Regions from separate parts of the Streptomyces sp. NPDC052101 genome, predicted to be linked through region 3. Evidence: riboswitches for the same ligand, from Rfam matches in the RefSeq annotation. Region 3 holds a riboswitch; each other region holds the start of a gene.

Evidence for each region. A riboswitch is a leader RNA that binds a small molecule or an ion and turns the genes downstream of it on or off. The one in region 3 is predicted to bind thiamine pyrophosphate.
Region 1: another riboswitch for thiamine pyrophosphate. It lies ahead of thiC (phosphomethylpyrimidine synthase ThiC); the one in region 3 lies ahead of thiO (glycine oxidase ThiO).
Region 2: another riboswitch for thiamine pyrophosphate. It lies ahead of AB0L75_RS15350 (thiamine ABC transporter substrate-binding protein); the one in region 3 lies ahead of thiO (glycine oxidase ThiO).

The regions. Positions count from the first base shown of each region.
Region 1 is NZ_JBFAWH010000002.1:677,802-685,247, forward strand. It holds gene AB0L75_RS06700 (cupin domain-containing protein) at 1-58, shown strand, start outside; gene AB0L75_RS06705 (DUF5326 family protein) at 209-421, shown strand; gene AB0L75_RS06710 (IclR family transcriptional regulator C-terminal domain-containing protein) at 950-1,663, shown strand; gene AB0L75_RS06715 (SsgA family sporulation/cell division regulator) at 1,763-2,200, shown strand; gene AB0L75_RS06720 (YibE/F family protein) at 2,342-3,919, opposite strand; TPP riboswitch at 4,001-4,178, shown strand; gene thiC (phosphomethylpyrimidine synthase ThiC) at 4,171-5,955, shown strand; gene AB0L75_RS06730 (hypothetical protein) at 6,135-6,995, opposite strand; gene AB0L75_RS06735 (metallophosphoesterase) at 7,176-7,446, opposite strand, start outside.
Region 2 is NZ_JBFAWH010000007.1:117,988-125,433, forward strand. It holds gene AB0L75_RS15335 (maleylpyruvate isomerase family mycothiol-dependent enzyme) at 1-328, opposite strand, end outside; gene AB0L75_RS15340 (ABC transporter ATP-binding protein) at 353-1,372, opposite strand; gene AB0L75_RS15345 (iron ABC transporter permease) at 1,393-2,994, opposite strand; gene AB0L75_RS15350 (thiamine ABC transporter substrate-binding protein) at 3,039-4,112, opposite strand; TPP riboswitch at 4,183-4,291, opposite strand; gene rlmN (23S rRNA (adenine(2503)-C(2))-methyltransferase RlmN) at 4,344-5,450, opposite strand; gene AB0L75_RS15360 (hypothetical protein) at 5,539-5,745, opposite strand; gene AB0L75_RS15365 (hypothetical protein) at 5,959-6,189, shown strand; gene AB0L75_RS15370 (YceI family protein) at 6,364-7,017, shown strand; gene AB0L75_RS15375 (SRPBCC family protein) at 7,079-7,446, opposite strand, start outside.
Region 3 is NZ_JBFAWH010000011.1:8,873-16,318, forward strand. It holds gene AB0L75_RS20315 (hypothetical protein) at 1-16, opposite strand, end outside; gene metF (methylenetetrahydrofolate reductase [NAD(P)H]) at 73-996, opposite strand; gene thiE (thiamine phosphate synthase) at 1,106-1,753, opposite strand; gene AB0L75_RS20330 (Rv2175c family DNA-binding protein) at 1,848-2,213, opposite strand; gene AB0L75_RS20335 (FAD-dependent oxidoreductase) at 2,347-3,579, opposite strand; TPP riboswitch at 3,778-3,889, shown strand; gene thiO (glycine oxidase ThiO) at 3,887-5,056, shown strand; gene thiS (sulfur carrier protein ThiS) at 5,059-5,259, shown strand; gene AB0L75_RS20350 (thiazole synthase) at 5,263-6,057, shown strand; gene pknB (Stk1 family PASTA domain-containing Ser/Thr kinase) at 6,381-7,446, shown strand, end outside.

The sequences.
Region 1 (7,446 bases), on a different contig from region 3:
CCATCACATCAGTGAGGATCTGAGGGTTCTCGTCGTCTTCTCTCCGCCCGAGGCGTGAGCCCGGGTCTCGGGGTTCCCTAGGGGACGGGTCAGGGGAGGACAAGGGACGCGAGGCCCCCGCGGGACCCCCTGCCGGCCCTAGCATCGAGTGCAGAACACCAAAGCTGTACTGAGAACCCAGACGTACGACAAGCAAAGGACGAGGGCGATGCGTGAGATCTTCGCGGGACTGCCGTGGTGGGTGAAGTGGGTCGCGGTGCCGGTCATCGCCCTGGTCGTGTTCGGCGGCCTGATAGCGACCGTGGTCGGATTCGTGATCGGCCTGCTGTTCAAGGCGCTGATCTTCGTCGCCCTGGTCGGCGGACTCATCTACATCGTGCGCAAGTTCATGTCGAACTCCTCCTCGCGCAGCGACTGGTGACGTACGCGAGGACCGGTGACCGGCGAAGAGGCCACCGGTTCTCGGCAAGGTGAGCACCGGTTTCCCTCGGGCGAGGGAAGTTTCCCCGCGACGCCGTCTGGGTGCGGCAGCGGACGGTTAGAGTCCGGAACTCCCGCGGGGTCCGGCCCCGCGGGCGGCGCAGATCCCCTCCGTGCTCTTCCTCCGCACGGGCTGCCCCTCGTGCTCCGGGAGTGACCCTTGGCCACGGTTGACACCGCACCGCCAGAACCGCACGCACCCCCCACTCAACCGCGCTCGTGCGCACCCCCAGCCCAACGGCCGCCCACCGTGGCGGTCCCGGAACAACCGCACGCGACCGACGCTCCCAGCCCCTCGCACCCGACCGAGGCTCCCAGCTCCCCGCACCCGACGGACGTTCCTGGCCCTCCGCGCTCCACCGGCGTCGGTACGCCACTGCGCCCCAGCCGCACCTCTGGGCCCCCGCACGACGCCCACACCCCCGGCCGGCCGGCCGCCGCGACACTCATCGGATCCGTCCAGCGCGCCATGCGCCTGCTGGAGACCGTCGCCACACACGCCTACGGCGCCCCCGCCAAACAACTCGCCCGCGAGACCGGCCTCGCCCTCCCGACGACGTACCACCTGCTGCGCACCCTGGTGCACGAGGGCTATCTGCGCCGTGAGAAGGGGTTGTTCTTCCTCGGCGACGCGGCCGAACGGCTCGGCAGCAGCGGAGCGGAGCAGAAACGTCGCACCGCGGTGGCCGACACGCTCGCGCACTGGCGCGACTCCATCGGCGTCCCCGTGTACTACGCGATGTACCGGGACGGCGAGATCGAGGTCATGTGCGTCTCCGACTCGCCCGAGGCACCAGCGGTCGAGGAGTGGGCCGACTTCCGCGCGACCGGCCACGCACACGCGATCGGGCAGTGCCTGCTCTCACAGCTCGACGAGGACGCCCGCCGCGACCATCTCGCCCGCTATCCCGTGCAGTCCCTCACGCCGTACACCGTGCGTGACAACGATGCTCTGTTGCGTCGGCTGGCCCGGATGCCGCGTATGGAACCGGTGGTGGAGCGCCAGGAGTACGCGGTCGGGACGGTCTGCGCCGCGGTCCCGATCACGGTCGGCACCACCGTGGCCACGATGGCCATGTCGCTGCCCGCCGACCAGGCCGACCGGTTGCTGCCCGCGGCCCATCGGCTGCAGACGGAGATCGGGCGGCATGCAGGGACGCTCACCCTCTCTATCAGTATCTGAAAACTTACTCCTTGTGATCTCTCATGTACGTTCAGCAAGATTTGACCACCGTTAGAGGGACCAATCCCGGCCAGTCGACGTCATATGACGGGGTAGACGATGCGCGAGTCCGTACAGGCAGAAGTCATGATGAGCTTTCTCGTGTCGGAGGAGCTCTCCTTCCGCATTCCGGTGGAGTTGCGCTACGAGACCTGTGATCCCTATGCCGTGCGGCTCACCTTCCATCTGCCCGGTGATGCCCCGGTGACCTGGGCGTTCGGACGCGAGCTGCTGATCGACGGCGTCGGCCGGCCGTGCGGGGAAGGGGATGTGCACATTGCTCCCGCCGATTCCGAGATGCTGGGCGAGGTGCTGATCAGGCTTCAGGTCGGCGGCGACCAGGCCCTGTTCCGCTCCTCCGTACCGCCGCTCGTGGCCTTCCTGGACCGTACGGACAAGCTCGTGCCGCTCGGACAGGAGGGCGCTCTCGCCGACTTCGACGCTCATCTGGAAGAGGCCCTGGACCGCATCCTGGCCGAGGAGCAGAGCGCCGGCTGAAGCGTTACGGCACGGGGCGCCGGGTGCTCCGCAGCGCCGCGTGGAACCACGCAGGAACGCTTCTGCTCCCCAGTCGGCCGACGCATCCCCCCGGTGTCCGCCCCGGCGGGCCGACCATGTCCCGTGTCGGCCCGGCCGGCGTCACCGCTTGCGGCGCCGCCCGCGCCCGCCGCGTGCCGGGACGGGCTGTGCCGCTGCCGCTGCTGGGCCGTCCGGGCCAGGGCGGTCGGCCGCGACCACCAGGGCGGCGAGCACGGTGGTGACCGGGACCGAGGCGACCAGACCGATCGAGCCCACCAGCGTGCGCACGATCTCCTCTGCCACCAGTTCGCTGTTGGCCACGGTTCCGACACTGCTCTGCGCGATCGAGAACAGCAGGAGCAACGGCAGTGCGGCACCGGCGTAGGCGAGGACGAGGGTGTTGACCACGGAGGCGATGTGGTCGCGGCCGATGCGGATGCCCGCCCGGTACAGCCCTCGCCAGCCCATCGACGGATTGGCCTCGTGCAGCTCCCAGACGGCCGACGTCTGCGTCACGGTCACATCGTCCAGGACGCCGAGCGAGCCGATGATGACGCCGGCCAGCAGCAGACCGCTCATGTCGATCGACGGATACAGACCGTGGATGAGACCGGTGCTGTCGTCCGTGTTGCCGGTCAGGGCCGCCCAGCCGATGAACAGGGAGCCGAGCACACCGATCAGCGACAGGGAGATCAGCGTGCCGAGCACCGCCACCGATGTTCGGGCCGACAGGCCGTGGCACATGTAGAGGGCGATCAGCATGATGGCGCTCGACCCGACCACCGCCACGAGCAGCGGATTCGAACCCTGAAGGATCGCGGGCAGGATGAACAGGGTCAGCACCAGGAAGCTCACGGTGAGTGCGACGAGTGCCATGACACCACGCAGCCTGCCGACCACCACGACGGCGAGCGCGAAGATCCCCGCGAGCAGCGTCATGGGGAACTTCCGGTTCACATCGGCCACCGAGTACTGCAGATCCTTCGGTGCCGAGGGCTCGTAGGCGGCGACCACCTTCTCGCCCTGGTGCAGCTGCCGGGGCTGGTCCGGCTGGACGATCTCGGTGAACGTACGGCCCGTGTCCTTGCCGGTGTCGACCCGGACGGTCGCCTTCTTGCAGGCTCCCTTCGCTTCCTGTTCCGCCGAGGTGCCCTCGGCGGTGGAGGTGTCGCCGGTCGGGGTGTCGCCGGAGGCGTTCACCGACTTGCAGCTCACCTCGACGACCCTGGTCACTGTGGCCTGCTGTGTCTCCCGGTCGAAGCCGACGCCGGTGCGCTTGTGGGGTGGGGCTCCCCCGGGCCAGAGCACCATCAGGCCGACGACGACCGCCGCGGTGAACGGGACCAGGATCGCGGCGATGACCTTGCGCAGATGCTTCGAGACGGGGGCAGCGGGCCCGTGGCTATGGCTATGCCCGTGCCCGTGCCCTTGCGCGTGCCCCTGGCTGTGACCGCTGTCGTCGCCCCCGCTGGATCCCCGCTCGGCACCATGCCCGTCGCCCCCGCCGAAGCCGGCCCTCTGACCGTGACCGGCCCCCGAGGCCGCACGGGTGTGCTCATGGCTCTGCCCGGTGCCGGCCGTCTGGGCGCTGTAGCCATAAGGATCGCCGGCTGTGTGGCCATCGTGGCCGTAGCCGCCGTCCTGCCCCGAGCCGCCTCTGTGGTGCGGCTCGGACGGCCGATACGGGTACTGCTCCATCCTGGTCACCGCCAGATCATTGCAACAACGGCAGGGGGCCCACTGTTCACCGCGCCACATATGACGCTAGCGTGGAGGCACCTTTGCACACGCGGGAGCTCGGAGCACCGGGCTGAGAGGGCGCTGACCTCCGTAGGCGCGATGTTTCACGTGGAACAGGCGATGTTCCGCAGGAAATGTCGACAGACGGAAACCGCTGCGTCGACCGCCGAACCTGTTACCGGGTAATGCCGGCGTAGGGAGTAGGTCTCATGACCAACAAGGACGCACGCACGCCTGCCTCTGTTCAGGACGAGAAGTCCCAGGAGGCCGGGAAGTCCATCGGCTGGCACAAGGCGTACGTCGAGGGTTCGCGCCCCGACCTGCGCGTGCCGGTCCGCCAGGTGCACCTCACCAATGGGCGGGCGGTCACGCTGTACGACACGTCGGGCCCATACACCGATCCACTCGTCGACACCGACGTCCGCAGGGGCCTGCCGCCGCTGCGGGAGAACTGGATCATCGCCCGCGGTGACACCGAGGAGTACGCGGGCCGTCCCGCCCGTCCCGAGGACGACGGGATCAAGCACACCTCGCCGCGCGGCGGACTGCGCAACCTGGACGCGGTCTTCCCCGGACGGCCGCGCCAGCCGCGGCGGGGCCGCACCGGCCAGGCGGTGACGCAGCTCGCGTACGCCCGCCGGGGCGAGATCACCCCGGAGATGGAGTACGTGGCCCTCCGGGAGAACGTTTCTCCCGAGGTGGTCCGCGAGGAGATCGCGGCTGGCCGGGCGGTGCTGCCGGCCAACGTCAACCACCCGGAGATCGAGCCGATGATCATCGGCAAGCGGTTCCTGGTGAAGGTCAACGCCAACATCGGCAACTCCGCGGTGACGTCCTCCATCGAGGAGGAGGTGGAGAAGATGACCTGGGCGACCCGCTGGGGCGCCGACACGGTCATGGACCTCTCCACCGGCCGCAACATCCACACCACCCGCGAGTGGGTGCTGCGCAACTCCCCCGTTCCCATCGGCACCGTTCCGCTCTACCAGGCCCTGGAGAAGGTCGACGGCAGGGCCGAGGAACTGACCTGGGAGATCTACAAGGACACGGTCATCGAGCAGGCCGAACAGGGCGTGGACTACATGACCGTCCACGCGGGCGTGCGGCTGCCGTATGTGCCGCTCACCGCCAACCGCAAGACCGGGATCGTTTCGCGCGGCGGCTCGATCATGGCCGCGTGGTGCCTGGCGCACCACAAGGAGTCGTTCCTGTACGAGAACTTCGAGGAGCTGTGCGAGATCCTCGCCGCCTACGACGTCACCTACTCGCTGGGCGACGGACTCAGGCCGGGATCGATCGCGGACGCCAACGACGAGGCGCAGTTCGCGGAGTTGCGGACACTCGGGGAACTCAACACGATCGCCAAGCGTTTCAACGTACAGACCATGATCGAGGGCCCGGGTCATGTCCCGATGCACAAGATCAAGGAGAACATCGACCTTCAGCAGGAGATCTGCGATGAAGCTCCGTTCTATACGCTCGGCCCGCTGACCACCGACATCGCGCCGGCGTACGACCACATCACCTCCGGCATCGGCGCCGCGATGATCGCCTGGTGGGGCACGGCGATGCTCTGCTACGTCACGCCCAAGGAGCACCTGGGCCTGCCCAACCGGGACGACGTCAAGACCGGCGTGATCACCTACAAGATCGCCGCGCACGCGGCCGACCTCGCCAAGGGACACCCGGGCGCCCAGGAGTGGGACGACGCACTGTCCGACGCCCGCTTCGAGTTCCGGTGGGAGGACCAGTTCAACCTGGCCCTGGACCCGGACACGGCACGGGAGTTCCACGACGAGACCCTGCCGGCCGAGCCCGCCAAGACGGCCCACTTCTGCTCCATGTGCGGCCCGAAGTTCTGCAGCATGAAGATCTCGCAGGACATCCGCCGTGAACACGGCGGCAGCCGCGCCGAGGTCGAGGAGGGCATGGCCCAGAAGTCGAAGGAGTTCGCGGCGAGCGGCAACAGGGTGTACCTGCCGATCGCCGACTGAGCCGGATGCGCTGAACCTGCCGCGCCGGATCGCCTGTTGAGGCCTCCGGTGCGGTCGAGGAACGACGGGATGGCGGCTTACCGGGGTGGTGGCGCCACACCGGTTGGCCGCTCGGTCCGCTCGGTCGGCCCCATGCTGCTGTGGGGCGCGAGCCGGGGCTGTCCAGCCGAGGATGCGGGTTACTCGGTCTGGTGCTCCGGGCCGCCGAATTCCGGGCTCGTGTAGTCCGGGCTGGTATAGCTCGGACGGCCGGACTCGGCGCCGTCGTGAGGGCTGCTGAAGCCGGGGCGGTCGTATCCCAGGCGGGGCATACGGCCGCTCGGGGCGGGCGGGGTCGTGCGGTGCAGGGCGGCCGGTCCGGGCTCGGCGAGCGCCTCCTGCAGGAACGGCACAATGCCGCGCTCCAGCAGGGCGTTCCGCCAGGCCTCCCTGGCTTTGTCCAGTTCCCGGTGCGCCGCGTCCACCTCCTGGGCCTCGGCCGAGCTGCTGTTGCGCAGGGCGGTGAGGAGCAGTCCGACGGCGGCGACGAGGACCGCGGCCGCGGTCACCGCGCCGAACACCCAGCCGGCGGTGAGCAGGGTCTGGGCGAAGGCCTGACCGGGGCCCAATGTCTTCAGGATGTAGCCGACGAGCAGGAAGATCGCTGCGGCGGTTCCGGAGAGGACGGGCGCCAGTACGGCGATGACCGCGACGGCGCCCGCGCCGGTGCTCTCGGCTGCCTCGCCGAGAGTGGTGACGAACTCCGTCGTGGCCGAACCCGGCTGTGTGGAACCGGAGTCGCCGGCAGCCGAAGTGGCCATCGCCGGGTGCCGCACTTCCTCGCGGACCTTTACATAGTGCTGGTATTCGGCCGCGGCGGCGGCCGTGATCAAAGCGGTGGCGTTGAGCGCCATGGTGCGCAGTTGTTCGAGGTTGAGCCGCTGTCCGACAGCGGCCAGTTCCGGTCGATGTGGTGCGGAGCGCAGCGCCTCATTGAGGAGCCGCTCGAATTCCTGGCGGTCCTCGCTCTGCAGGTGCTGCGGAACGCTGTTCATGTGCATCCCCCGATGCTCCGTAGGGCTTGGGGCTCGCACGCCGGCGAGCCGTCGGGCAGAAACGGAGGGGAGCCTGCTACGGATAAGCCGATGGTAGAGCCGTGACGGCACGCGGTGACAGGGGGTTGCCGGAATTTGCCCCCAGCCTGTGTGTACTCCGCCGGGAGACGCCTGCCCAGGGAACGGTCAGGTAGTCAGAGGCAGTTGCCGGACCAGTAGCTTTCCGGCCATGGTCACCCCGCCGTCCATCGCGATGGCGAGCCCGTCGGCGTAGATGTGCGGTCCCTCCACGACCGGGCCGGTGCCCTCCTCGCCGTCTTCCGAGCCGACCTCGCCGAGGAGGTAGGGAATCGGGCTGTGGCCGTGAACGATGCGGGTGCCGCCGTACGTATCGAGGAGGGAGCGCACGGCGTCGGCGCCGCCCTCGTCGCGGAAGGAGAAGCGCTTGGTGAACTTG
Region 2 (7,446 bases), on a different contig from region 3:
CCTCGGGACCGGCCTCGCGGAGCGCCCCGACGACCAGCTCGCCGGTCTCCGCGAGCCATGCGTCCAGGGCCGCGGCGTCCCCCTCGGCCTCCGGTCCCTCGCCGAGCGGCACCTGATCGTGCGGGATCATCTCCTGGGCCCGGGTCCGGACCAGCGTGGCCGTCCAGCGCAGGGCGCCGCCCATGTGCCGTACGAGCCGTTCCAGGGTCCATTCCGGGCAGGTCGGCACGGTGGCCGACAGATCGGCCCCGGAGGCCACCAGGGCCCTGAACTGGCCCACCTGGTGGGCGATTTCGTCACAGTAGCGATCGTGTGCGAGGAGCGTCATGGGCCCACCCTAAAGGGCGGATGATCACCCGAGCACGACGATCTCGGCCACGTCGAACTCCACCCCGACCGCGTCCCCCACCTCCGGCGCGTCCCGCAGCGCGCAGGCCGCCTCCAGGCGCGGCCCGTCGGCCGCCTGGAGGCGTACGGCCACATGGGTGCCCTTGAAGGTGCGGGCGGTCACCGTGCAGGGCAGGCCGGCGGCGGCCGCCACGAGCCGTACCCCGGCGGGCCGGACCAGCAGGGTGCGGGCGCCCTGCGGGGAGCCGTCGGGCACCGGCAGCTTGCCCCAGGGGCTGTCGGCCGCCGTACCGACGACGGTCGCCTCGGCCACGTTCTCGAAGCCGAGGAAGCGGGCCACGAACGCGTCGGCGGGCCGCTGCCAGACCTCAAGGGGCGTGCCGGACTGCGCGATCCGCCCGTCCCGCATCACCACCACCCGGTCCGCGAGTGCGAACGCCTCCCCCTGGTCGTGGGTGACGGCGAGCACGGTCGTACCCAACCGGCCGAAAAGTTCCCGCAGCTCGACCACGAGGCGCTCCCTGAGCGAGCGGTCGAGCTGGCCGAGCGGCTCGTCCAGCATGAGCAGCCGGGGCCGGGGGGCGAGCGCGCGGGCGAGGGCCACGCGCTGCTGCTCACCGCCGGACAGCGAGGCCACGGCCCGCCGGGCGGCGCCCGGCAGCCCGACCAGCTCCAGCAACTGCCCGACCTCGGCGCCCCGTTCGCCCTTGGCGACACCGTGCATCCGCAGCCCGAAGGCCACGTTCGCGCCGACGTCGCGCTGCGGGAAGAGCTGGTGGTCCTGGAACATCAGGCCGACGCCCCGCTTGTGCGCGGGTACGCCCGACTGGTCGCGGCCGTCCAGCAGCACCTGCCCGCAGTCCAGCGGCTGGAGCCCGGCGACCGCCCGCAGCAGCGTCGACTTTCCGCTGCCGCTGGGTCCGAGGACGCACACCACCTCGTGCTCGGCGACATCGAGATCGACCGCGTCGAGCACGGCCCGCCCGCCGAAGCGCACGGTCGCGGCAGCAAGGCTGAGCAGCATCACCACTCCCCCGTCGGCATCTAGAACTCCCCCGTCCGGTCGGTGCGCAGCCGCTCCAGGATCATCAGCGCGGCGGCGCACACCAGCATGAGAATCGTCGAAAGGGCCATCGCCTGGCCGTAGTTGAGGTCGCCGGGGCGGCTCAGCAGCCGGGCCACGGCGACCGGGAGCGTCGGGTTGTCGGGCCGGGCGATGAACACGGTCGCCCCGAACTCGCCGAGCGAGACGGCGAACGCGAACCCGGCCGCGACCAGCAGCGCCCGCCGCACCATCGGCAGATCCACCTCCCGCCACACCCGCCACGGCGAGGCCCCGAGCACGGCCGCCGCTTCCCGCAGCCGTGCGTCCACCGCGCGCAGCACGGGCAGCATGGTCCGTACGACGAAGGGGGCGCCGACCAGCGCCTGGGCGAGCGGGACGAGGATCCAGGACTGCCTGAGGTCCAGCGGCGGCTTGTCGAGCGCGATCAGGAAACCGAAGCCGACGGTCACGGCGGACACTCCGAGCGGCAGCATCAGCAGCGCGTCGAAGCCCCGCAGCAGCCGTCCGGCGTCCCGGCGGGCCAGCGCGGCGGCGGCGAGACCTCCGATCACCACGGCGATGGCGGTGGCGACGGCGGCATACTGCAGCGAGGTCCACACCGCGTGCACGGGCGCCACCAGGAACGTACCGCCGTCGGCGTTCGCGAGCGCCCGGTAGTAGCCGAAGCCGGGTGCGTCCAGGGAGCGGCGGACGAGGACGGCGAGCGGCAGGACGAGTAGCAGCGCGACGGTGGCGAGGACACCGGCGAGCAGGGCCCACTGGCCGGCACCGCGCGGGCGGCGGGCGGTGGTCCCGGGGTCGACGAGCCTGAGGGCGGTCTCCCGGCGCCGTACCGTCCAGGCGTGCACGGCGAGGATCGCGCCGACGGCCGCGAACTGGACCAGGGTGAGGACGGCGGCCGTGGAGAGGTCGAAGACCTCGGAGGTCTGCCGGTAGATCTCCACTTCGAGGGTGGAGAAGGTGGGGCCGCCGAGGATCTGCACGACGCCGAAGGAGGTGAAGGTGAACAGGAACACCATCAGCGCGGCAGCGGCCACAGCGGGCGCGAGGGCCGGGAGGGTGACCTTCCGCCAGGCCCGCAGCGGCGAGGCGCCCAGCATCCGGGCGGCCTCCTCCTGCCGAGGGTCGAGCTGGGCCCACAGCCCGCCGACCGTGCGTACGACCACCGCGTAGTTGAAGAAGACATGGGCCAGCAGGATCGCCCACACCGTGGTGTCCAGCCGCAGGCCCCACAGCTGGTCGAGCAGCCCGCCGTGTCCGACGAGGGCGAGGAAGGCGCTGCCGGCGACGACGGTCGGCAGCACGAACGGCACGGTGACCACGGCCCGCAGCAGCCGCTTGCCCGGGAAGTCCAGGCGGGCGAAGGCGTAGGCGGCGGGCAGCGCGAGCAGCAGGGTGAGCGCGGTGGAGGCGAGCGCCTGCCAGGTGGTGAACCACAGCACGTGCCGGATGTCCGGCTGGCCGAGGACATCCGTGATCCGGCCGAACCGCCAGACGCCGTCCACCTTCAGCCCGCGCGCCACGATCGCGGCCACGGGCCAGGCGAAGAACACGGCGAAGAACGCGACGGGCAGGGCCATCAGCCCGAGCCGCGCCGCGCTCCCCGCGCGGTCCTTTCGAGGGACTACTTCAGTACGAGCGAGGTCCACGACTTGACCCACTGGTCACGGTTGGCGGCGATCTTGCCGGGGGCCATGGTCTCGGGGTGCTGGGCGGCCGGCCCGTACTCGGTGAACTCGGCGGGCACCTTGGCCCCTTGGAGCACCGGGTAGACGAACATGTTCAACGGCATGTCCTCCTGGAACTCCCTGGAGACCAGGAAGTCGAGGAACGCCTTGGCGCCCTTGGGGTTCTGGGCGTTGCTCAGCAGCCCCGCGAACTCGATCTGCCTGAAGCAGGTGCCGCTCGCCACACCGGTCGGGGCGGTGCTGGGCCGCTTCTTGGCGTAGATCACCTCGGCGGGCGGCGAGGAGGCGTACGACACCACCAGCGGCCGGTCACCGCCGGCCTTCCTGCCCTCCGACGACCCGGAGAACTCCTGGTAGTAGGCCTGCTCCCAGCCGTCGACGACCTTGACGCCGTTGGCCTTGAGCTGCTTCCAGTAGCCCTGCCAGTCGCCGTCCCCGAACTGCGCGGCGCTGCCGAGCAGGAAACCGAGGCCGGGCGAGGAGGTGGCGGCGTTCTCGGTGACCAGGAGGTTCTTGTACTGCGGCTTGTCCAGGTCGGCGAAGGACTGCGGCGGGGTCAGCTTGTGCTTGCTGAAGTAGGCCTTGTCGTAGTTGACGCAGATGTCGCCGTAGTCGACGGGCGTGACCCGGTGCTTGTCCCCGTCTAGCTGGTACGCGGCGCCGACCTTGTCGAGGCCCTTGGCCGTGTACGGCTGGAACAGGCCGTTGTCGAGGGCGCGGGACAGCAGGGTGTTGTCGACGCCGAAGAAGACGTCGCCCTGCGGGTTGTCCTTGGTCAGGATCGCCTTGTTGACGGCCTGCCCGGCGTCGCCGTCCTTGAGGACCCTGACCTTGTACCCGGACTTCTTCTCGAAGTCCCGCAGCACGGTCTTGGAGACGGCCCACGAGTCGTGGCTGACGAGGGTCACGGTCTTGGAGTCCGCGGACGACTTGCCCGCGCCGGAACCGCACGCGGACAGGCCGATCAGGCCGAGCCCGACCGCCACGGCCATGAAGGTCTTGTTGTGCACTGGATGTCCTCCTGGGGGTTGGCCAGGAAGAGACGCGGCCCTGCCCAGGGATCTGGGCAGGGCGCAACAGCTTGAGTGATGACCGAACTCCCTACCCAGAATGACCTGGGCGAGGTTCAGAGGGTCTGCGGCCCTGTCCGCCGCACTCTCAGCGCTGTGGCGCTCCCCTGTCGGAATATGAAGATGTCCGGAGAAGGTGTCTGGATATGAAGATATGTGGACCGGGTCAGATTACCGCTCGGTGGCCGCGAGCTGACCACAGGCTCCGTCGATCTCCTGCCCACGAGTGTCCCGGATGGTGACGGGCACCCCGTGCGCGGCGATGGCCTCGACGAACGCCTTCTCGTCCTCCGGCCGGGAAGCGGTCCACTTCGAGCCCGGCGTCGGGTTGAGCGGGATCAGGTTGACATGCACGGGCTTGCCCTTGAGCAGCCGCCCGAGCCGGTCACCGCGCCAGGCCTGGTCATTGATGTCGCGAATCAGCGCGTACTCGATCGACAGCCGGCGCCCGCTCTTCTCGACGTACTCGAACCCGGCGTCCAGCACCTCGCGCACCTTCCACCGCGTGTTCACGGGGACGAGGGTGTCGCGCAGCTCGTCGTCGGGGGCGTGCAGGGAGATCGCGAGCCGGCACTTGAAGCCCTCGTCGGCGAACCGGTGGATGGCCGGCACCAGCCCGACGGTGGACACGGTGATCCCGCGCTGCGACAGCCCGAGCCCGTCCGGGGCGGGATCGGTGAGCGCCCGAATCGCACCCACGACCCGCTTGTAGTTGGCGAGCGGCTCGCCCATGCCCATGAAGACGATGTTGGACAGCCGCGCGGGCCCGCCGGGCACGTCCCCGTCGCGCAGCGCGCGCATCCCGTCGACGATCTGATGGACGATCTCGGCGGTGGACAGATTCCGGTCCAGCCCCGCCTGCCCGGTCGCGCAGAACGGGCAGTTCATCCCGCACCCCGCCTGCGAGCTGATGCACATGGTGACCCGGTCCGGGTACCGCATCAGCACGGACTCGACGAGCGTCCCGTCGAACAGCCGCCACAGCGTCTTGCGCGTGGTCCCCTGGTCGGTCGACAGATGCCGTACGACGGTCATCAGCTCCGGGAACAGCGCTTCCTGCAGCTTCCCGCGCGACCCGGCGGGGATGTCGGTCCACTGCTCCGGGTCGTGCGCGTACCGCGCGAAGTAGTGCTGCGAGAGCTGCTTGGCGCGGAACGGCTTCTCGCCGACCTCGGCCACCGCGTCCTTGCGCTCGGCGGGCGTGAGATCGGCAAGGTGCCGCGGCGGCTTCTGGGCTCCGCGCGGGGCGACGAAAGTGAGTTCTCCGGGCTTAGGCATAGCCGTACCAGTGTCTCAGATCAAATTCCGTGACCCGCGCCCCGTGGCCCGTGCGGTGGTTGCCGACGTTCGCAGACCGATGCGTCGCTCAGACGCAGGGGACGTTGGAGTAGCCCGGGTAGTAGTAGCGTCCGGCCGGACCGGCGCTGTGGACGCAGCGGTCGAAGCCGGGGCTCTGGGGCTTCGGGCTCTGTGGGGCGGCGGTCGCGGTCGGAGCGACGAGGACGAACACCCCGAGGATCATTACCGCCACCGCCGACTTCTTGCCCGGGATGTGCCTCCGGAACGTCTTCATTGCCGCCCTCCTCAGGGCCTAGACGGGAGCGCCGCGCGGTTCACTGGGTGAAGGGCCGGCGCTCGCATTCCGCATATCGTTATATGCCGCAGACATGACGTCAACACCCCAAACAAGGACATTCGAACGGAGGACCGGCAGCCGGTTCGGGCAGGCGGGGGACATGCCCGTGGTGAGCCGTGTCCGGTGATCGGCATGGTCGTTGGAGCGAGCATGCGAAAGATCATCATGACCGCCACGCTGGCCGTGGCTGCCATCGCCATGGCAGCTCCCGCCCACGCGGGCAACGAGTCGACCCCTTTCAGCACCTGGACCTTCGCGCCGGCATCCGTCTGCGGGCTGGAAGGGGCAGAGGTGCCGGTGCTGCCGATCCTGACCGCCTACGTCCCCATCCACTCCAACAGCTGCTCGAACGGCAACCTGGTCAGCCACCCGAGCATCTAGGACCAGGCCCCCTATCCGCGCCGAACGCGCTGGTAGGGGGCCATGACACGCTCCGCGGGGCCGTCGCCGAGCGGCTCCGGACGCGGCCGGTGACTGTGAAGTTCTGCTGACGAACGGTCGGGTTTCCTGGTCGGGCCTTGTCCCGTCCCTGGCGCTCACGTAACCACATGAGCCATGAACCTTTTCGGCCGCAACTCCTCCCATCGGCGCGCGCAGCCGACCGCCGCCCCCGCGGTACCCCGTGCCCGTACCGCCACCGCCGTCCTGCCCGATCCCGAGCTGGCGGGCCTCACCGGCGACTGGCTGATCGATCCCGCGCACAGCAGGATCGGGTTCTCCGTGCGGCACGCGATGGTGACGACGGTGCGCGGCGCCTTCCCGGAGTACGAGAGCCGCCTCCACTTCGACGGCCGCGACCCGACTCGCTCCCGGGCCGACATCGTGATCTACACCGCCAGCGTGGACACCGGTGTCGAGCAGCGCGACGCCCACCTGGTCGGCCGGCAGTTCCTGGACGCCGCGGGCCATCCGCGGATGACCTTCACGAGCACTACGGTGCAGCTCGCGGGCAAGGACGTCTACCGGATGACCGGCGACCTCACCATCAAGGACACCACCCGGCCCGTCGACCTGGACCTCACCTACATCGGTCACGTGACCGACGCGTTCGGTGACGAGCGGGTCGGCTTCGACGGCACCACCACCATCCATCGCTCCGACTGGGGTCTGAGCTACGACGGCAGGATGGCCCAGGGCGGCGCCATGGTGAGCGAGACGGTCCGGCTGCAGTTCGACATCGCCGCTATCCGCGTCACGTCCACGGCCTGAGGAACGGCCGGGTCCGCGCCAGGTCCGGTCCGCGCCGGGTGCACGCCGGGCAGGCCGTCGGCTAGGCCACCGTCTGCTCCAGCCGCTCCTTGAGCAGTTGCTCGTTGTGCGGGAGTTCCTTGCGGACCTGGGGCCGTACGACGAGGGGCAGCAGGACCTTGCCGATGCCGTGGCCCTCGAAGTCCATGTCCATGGTCACGCGGGTGCGGCCGTCGGCGAGCGGGGTGACCTCGCCGTGGACCCGGCCGCGCACCGGGCCGTCGATGCCGCGCAGGCCCCAGGAGTGCGGCGGCTCGAACTCGGTGACCTGCATGGTCATCGGCATGTCGCGGCCGCCGACATGCCGCGTGATCCGGATCCGGGAGCCGAGCCCGAAGGGTTCGTCGTCCAGCTGCTCGACCGACACCGCGCTCTCCTGCCACTCCGGCA
Region 3 (7,446 bases):
GGACCGTCCAGCCCATGTACGCCCCTCTCCCAGTGGCCGCTACGCAGTGTGTCGTACCGCGGTGCGGCCGGTCTAGGCCTGCGGGGGGTGGTGCAGGCCCAGGTTTTCGTAGATTTCCAGAGTCGCCGTGGAGTTGTTCAGCGTGATGAAGTGCAGTCCGGGCACCCCCTCGGCGAGCAGCCGAGCGCAGAACTCCGTGGCGAAGTCGATACCGATGGAGCGTACCGCCGCCGGATCGTCCTTCGCTGTGAGGATCCGCTCTTTCAGGGCGTCCGGGAAGGCGGCGTTGCTGAGTTTGGGCAACCGTTCCAGCATCTTCACGCTGGTGACCGGCAGGATCTCGGGGATCACCGGGGTGTCACAGCCCGCGGCCACCACCCGGTCGCGCAGCCGCAGATACGACTCCGGCTGGAAGAACATCTGTGTGATGGCGTAGTCGGCACCCGCACGGCACTTGTCCACGAAGTGGGCCACATCGGTGTCCCAGTCCAGGGAGCGGGGGTGCATCTCCGGGAACGCGGCGACGCCCACACAGAAGTCGCCCGCCTCCTTGATGAGCCGGACGAGTTCGGCCGCGTAGGTCAGGCCCCGGGGGTGCGCGATCCAGTCGCCCATGGGGTCGCCGGGCGGGTCGCCGCGCACGGCGAGCATGTTGCGGATCCCGGCGTCCGCGTACTGGCCGATGATGTTGCGCAGCTCGGCGATGGAGTGGTCGACCGCGGTGAGGTGGGCGACCGGGGTGAGCGTGGTGTCGGCGACGATCTGCTGGGTCTCCTTGACCGTGCCGGCGCGGGTGGAACCGCCGGCGCCGTAGGTCACGGAGACGAAGTCGGGCGCGACCGCCTCGACCCGCCGGAGCGCGCTCCACAGGTTCCGCTCGCCCTTGGGGGTCTTCGGCGCCGAGAACTCGAACGAGTACGTGGTCTTGCCGGTGGCGAGCATATCGCGCACGGTGCGTGCGCGATCTGTCCTGGTGGATGGGGTTCCGAGGGCCATACGGGCAGGTTAGCCAGGGGTGGGCGGCCCCCCAACCGGACGCAGGTGATTTGTCCGTATTGTCGACTTAGTGTCCACCCCTTGGACACATCACCGGATCGGCCTCTTGTCAGACCTGCCGCAGCCGCTTGGCGAACTCGGCCGCCGCGGCGCCCGGGTCGTCGGCCTCCGTGAGCGCGCGGACGACGACCACGCGGCGGGCGCCCGCGTCCAGCACCTGGTCGAGGTTGGCGAGGTCGATGCCGCCGATCGCGAACCAGGGGCGGTCGGTGCCCAGGCCCGCCGTGTACCGGACCAGGTCGAGGCCGGGGGCGTGGCGGCCGGGCTTGGTGGGGGTGGGCCAGCAGGGGCCGGTGCAGAAGTAGTCCACGCCGTCCTGCACGGCGGCCGCGGCGGCCTCGGACTCGGCGTGCGTGGAGCGGCCGATCAGCACCTCGTCGCCGAGGACGGCGCGGGCCGCGGGGACCGGCAGGTCGCCCTGGCCGAGGTGCAGCACATCGGCGCGGGCGGCGTGGGCGACGTCCGCGCGGTCGTTCACCGCGAGGAGCTTGCCGTGCCGGGCGCAGGCGTCCGCGAAGACCTCCAGGTGCGCCAGCTCCTCGGCGGCCTCCATTCCCTTGTCGCGCAGCTGGACGATGTCGACACCGCCGGCCAGGACCGCGTCCAGGAACTCGGGAAGGTCGCCCTGGCGGGTGCGCGCGTCCATGCACAGGTACAGGCGGGCGTCGGCGAGCGCGGTGCGTGCGGTGTCGGACATACGTGGGTCCCCCTGGTCGGTGTCCCTGGCGGCTTCAGCGGGTGGCGTACGGGCTGCGACGGCCCGCACGCCACCCCTCGTGGTGCGGGTCGGCTCAGACGGCGAGCGCCTGGGCGCGGCGCTTCACCTCCGTGCCGCGATTCTCGCTCAGGGCCTGCGCGGGGGTGCCGGGCAGGGTCGGGTCAGGGGTGAAGAGCCACTCGAGCATCTCTTCGTCCGTGAAGCCGTCGTCCCGCAGGAGCGTCAGGGTGCCGGTCAGGCCCTTGACGACCTTGTCTCCGTCGATGAAGGCGGCGGGGACGTGCAGCGCCCGGTTCTCACCTCGGCGTACGGCGATGAGCTGGCCCTCCTTGACCAGCTGCCGCACACGCGTCACCTCGACGTCGAACATCTCTGCGATGTCGGGGAGGGTGAGCCAGGCGGGGACGAGAGCATCGATCTTTGCGTCAATCTCGGTCACGGGACAAGGGTAGGCGCTCCGCTGGTTCGGCCGCGATGGACCGTGCCGGGATGTGTTGCCGGTCGTGTGCGGGTCCGTCGCGGTTGCTCGCGCGCAGACGGCGGGGCCGTGTACCGGCACAACCCCGCGCCCCTTACGGGGCGCCGCCCCCAGGCCCCTGGCCATCGGCCGCGGCATCCTTCAGGGGTCTTCCCGGGTCGGCCAGTGCCCCCGCGTCCATCCGCCGGCCTGCCTCGATCAGGCGGCGGCCCTGGGCCAGGTCACGCGGGCGGCCGACGGCCAAGAGGGCCACGAGCCGGTCCTCGCGCAGCCAGCACACCGTCCAGGCGGGGCCCGTCGGGTCCCCGCGCCACACCATGCGGTCGGCGGTGGCGTGGTGACCGGCGTACTGCACGAACCGGCCGAATTGCTCGGACCAGAAGTACGGAACCGGGTCGTAGACCGCGGGGGTCTCGCCGAGGATGGTCGCGGCGACCGTGCGCGGGCCCTGCAGGGCGTTGTCCCAGTGGTGGACGAGCAGCCGTTCGCCGTAGCGGGCGGAGGGGAAGGAGGCGCAGTCGCCGACGGCGTACACGTCCTCGACGGAGGTGCGCAGGTGCGCGTCGGCGAGGACGTCCCCGTGCGGGCCCAGCTCGATGCCGGAGCCGGCCAGCCAGGCCGTGGCCGGGCGGGCGCCGATGCCGACGACGACGGCGTCGGCGGGCAGCCGGGTGCCGTCGGCGAGGATCACCGTGCCGGGCTCGACGCGCTCCACGCGCGCGTGGGTGCGAAGATCGGCGCCCGCGTCGGCGTACCAGGCGGCCATCGGCGCGGCGACCTCGGCGGGCAGGGCGCCGGCCAGCGGCCGGTCGGCGGCCTCCACGACGGTCACCGCGCAGCCCGCCTCACGGGCGGCCGTCGCGAACTCGGCACCGATCCAGCCGGCCCCGACGACCACGATGTCGTGCCGCCGGCCCAGCACCGGCCGCAGCCGCTCGGCGTCGTCCAGGGTGCGCAGCAGATGCACGCCGGGCACGCCCTCGGTGCCGGGCAGGGTGATCGGTTCGGCGCCGGTGGCGAGGACCAGCACGTCGTACGGCACCGGGCCCGCCTCGGTGTCCAGCTCGTGCTCGGCGGGGCGCACGCCCAGCACCTCGCAGCCGAGCCGCAGTTCGACGCCGAGCGTCTCGAAGTCCACGTCGAAGGCGGAGCCCTCGGCCGTGCCGAGCAGCACGGCCTTCGACAGCGGCGGCCGGTCGTACGGCTGGTGCGGCTCGGCGCCGAGCACGGTGACGGCGCCCTTGAAGCCCTGTTCGCGCAGGGCGACCGCGGTCTGCACCCCGGCCATGCCCGCGCCGACGACGACCACGCGCCGCCCCTGTGACATGCCCTCTTGCGCTGTCTGCTCGCTCACCCGATCACCATAGTCAGATGACGGAGCGTCAGTCAGCGGGCGTGCTCGGTGACCTGTTCCACAACACTCGTACCGACGCCATCGCCGCCCGCGCGCTCGGCCCGGATCCGGCCGCCCTGGGCGAGGGCTCCCTTACGGGTGATGTGCGGGGCGGGCTAGGGTGGCCACCGTACAAGCACTCGCGGGAGCCCGGACGCACCGGGCTGAGAGGGAGGCTGGCGGCCTCCGACCGTACGAACCTGATCCGGGTCATGCCGGCGAAGGGAGGGGCTGGACGCCCATGTCGTCACGTACGTCCGATACGTCCGACGTCCTCGTCATCGGGGGCGGAATCATCGGCCTGGTCACGGCCTGGCGCGCGGCGCAGCGCGGGCTCGCCACGGCCGTGGTGGACCCCGAGCCCGGCGGCGGGGCCGCGCAGGTCGCGGCCGGGATGCTGGCCGCGGTCACCGAACTGCACTACGGCGAGGAGACCCTGCTCGCCCTCAATCTGGAATCGGCGCGCCGCTACCCGGACTTCGCGGCCGAGCTGACCGAGCTGACCGGCCACGAGCTGGGCTATCGCCGCTGCGGCACCCTCCAGGTCGCGCTCGACGCCGACGACCGCGCCCATCTGCGCGAGCTGCACGCCCTCCAGCGGCGCTGCGGCCTGGAGTCGGAGTGGCTGTCCGGGCGGGAGTGCCGGCGCCTGGAGCCGATGCTGGCGCCCGGGGTGCGCGGCGGGCTGCGGGTCGACGGCGACCACCAGATCGACCCGCGGCGGCTGGCGGCGGCCCTGGTGGTCGCGTGCGAGCGGGCCGGCGTCACGTTCCACCGGGTGTGGGCCGAGCAGCTGGACGTCGTGGGGGGCCGGGCCGCGGGCGTCACCGCGGCGGACGGCACCGAGCTGCGCGCCGGGCAGGTGGTGCTCGCGGGCGGCAGCCTGAGCGGACGGCTCGCGGGCGTCCCGGAGGCGGTGCTGCCGCCGGTGCGGCCGGTCAAGGGGCAGGTGCTGCGGCTGACGGTGCCGCCCCGGTACGCGCCGTTCCTCAGCCGTACTGTGCGGGCCGTGGTGCGCGGCGGCCATGTCTATCTGGTGCCCCGCGAGAACGGCGAGCTGGTCGTCGGCGCGACCAGCGAGGAGCTGGGCTGGGACACGACCGTCACCGCCGGCGGTGTGTACGAGCTGCTGCGCGACGCCCATGAGCTGGTGCCGGGCATCACCGAACTGCCGCTCACCGAGACCCGGGCCGGACTGCGCCCCGGCTCTCCCGACAACGCGCCGCTGCTCGGCCCGTCCGGGCTCGACGGGCTGGTGCTGGCCACCGGGCACTTCCGCAACGGGGTGCTGCTGACGCCGGTCACCGGCGATGTGCTGGCACAGCTGCTGGCCGACGGCGAACTGCCGGAAGAGGCCCGCCCGTTCACGCCGCAGCGCTTCGGCGCCGTACTCCTGGAGCAGCCCGCATGAGCATCTCGATCTCCGTCAACGGAGAGCGCCGGGAGATCGTCCCGGGCACCGCTCTCGACATCGTCGTACGGTCGCTGGTCCCGGCGCCCTCCGGTGTGGCCGCCGCTGTCAACGAGACCGTCGTCCCGCGCGCCCAGTGGGCGACCACGGCGCTGGCCGAGGGCGACCGGGTCGAAGTCCTCACCGCTGTCCAGGGAGGCTGAGCCATGGCCGACGATTCCTTCGTCCTCGGGGGTACGACGTACTCCTCGCGGCTGATCATGGGTACGGGCGGTGCGCCCAGCCTGGAGGTGCTGGAGCGGGCGCTGGTCGCCTCCGGTACGGAGCTGACGACGGTCGCGATGCGGCGGGTGGACGCCTCGGTGCACGGGTCGGTGCTGTCGGTGCTGGAGAAGCTGGGCATCCGGGTGCTGCCGAACACGGCGGGCTGTTTCACCGCCGGCGAGGCCGTGCTGACCGCGCGGCTGGCGCGGGAGGCGCTGGGCACGGACCTGATCAAGCTGGAGGTCATCGCCGACGAGCGGACGCTGCTGCCGGATCCGGTGGAGCTGCTGGAGGCGGCGGAGACGCTGGTCGACGACGGGTTCACGGTGCTGCCGTACACCAACGACGATCCTGTGCTGGCGCGGAAGCTGGAGGATGCGGGGTGTGCGGCGGTGATGCCGCTGGGGTCGCCGATCGGGTCGGGGCTCGGTATCCGGAACCCCCATAACTTCCAGCTGATCGTGGAGCACGCGCGCGTGCCGGTGATTCTGGATGCCGGTGCCGGTACGGCGTCCGATGTGGCGTTGGCGATGGAGCTGGGGTGTGCGGGGGTGATGCTCGCCTCCGCCGTGACGCGGGCGCAGGATCCGGAGCGGATGGCTGCCGCCATGAGGCACGCGGTGGAAGGGGGGCGGTTGGCTCGGCTGGCCGGGCGGATTCCGCGCAGGCACTTCGCCGAGGCGTCGTCTCCTGCGGAGGGCTTGGCCGTGCTGGATCCCGAGCGTCCTGCGTTCTGACCCTGCGCCGCAGTCCCCCTACGCCCTCCCACCCACGCACCACCCGTCACCGCCGACTGGAGGGCCGGACTTTCCCGCGGGTCGTCCCCGCCGTCGGCGGCCGCGGGTGGGTGGGACGGCGGCGGGGGGCTGTCGGGTCCGTCCGCGTCCGTCGTCGCCGCCGCGCGGGGGGGCGGGAGGCGGCGGTGGGGGCGTAGGGGGGGTTCCTTCGCGGCGGGTGGCGTGGGCGGGGTATGTGGGAAGCGTTACAGGTCGGCTTCAGTGGGTGGGGGAAAGCGGTCTCGGCGAGGGAAGTGTCGGTCGTCCCTCGTAGACTCCCCTGCGTGGATACGACCCTTCAGGACCCCCTCGTCGGGCAGGTGCTCGACGGCCGTTATCGCGTCGACGCGCGGATCGCGGTCGGCGGGATGGCCACGGTCTACCGGGCCCTGGACACCCGTCTGGACCGGGTGCTCGCGCTCAAGGTGATGCATCCGACGCTGGCGGCCGACGGGTCGTTCGTGGAGCGGTTCATCCGGGAGGCGAAGTCGGTCGCGCGGCTGGCGCACCCCAACGTCGTGCAGGTCTTCGACCAGGGCACCGACGGGTCGTACGTCTATCTGGCGATGGAGTACGTCGCCGGGTGCACCCTGCGGGACGTGCTGCGTGAGCGCGGGGCGCTGCAGCCCCGCGCGGCCCTCGACATCCTGGAGCCCGTCCTCGCCGCGCTCGGCGCCGCGCACCGGGCCGGGTTCGTGCACCGGGACATGAAGCCCGAGAACGTGCTGATAGGGGACGACGGCCGGGTCAAGGTCGCCGACTTCGGGCTGGTGCGGTCCGTGGACACCCAGACCAGCACGACCGGCACCGTCCTCGGCACCGTGTCGTATCTCGCGCCGGAGCAGATCGAGCAGGGCACCGCCGACCCGCGCGTCGACGTGTACGCCTGCGGCGTCGTGCTCTACGAGATGCTGACGGGCGACAAGCCGCACTCCGGTGACTCCCCCGCCCAGGTGCTCTACAAGCACATCCACGAGGATGTTCCGCCGCCCTCGGCACAGGTGCCGGAGCTGCCGTACGCGCTGGACGAGCTGGTCGCGTCGGCGACCGCGCGCACCCCGGGCCTGCGCCCGCAGGACGCCGTGGCGCTGCTCGCCCAGGTGCGCGAGGCGCGTCACGGGCTGAGCGACGGCCAGCTGGACACCGTGCCGCCGCAGGCGCTGTCCTCGGAGCACGACAACGCCGGGGACCGTACGAGCGTGATACCGCGCTCACTGACCGTGCCCCGGCCGCTGCCGGTCAACGAGGACGAACACCCGGCGGACGGTGCCGTGCAGCACACCACCCGGCTGCAGGCGCCGCCCGCCGCGTCGACGCGGCGGTCCCGGCGGCCGCGGCCCGGGCGGTCCC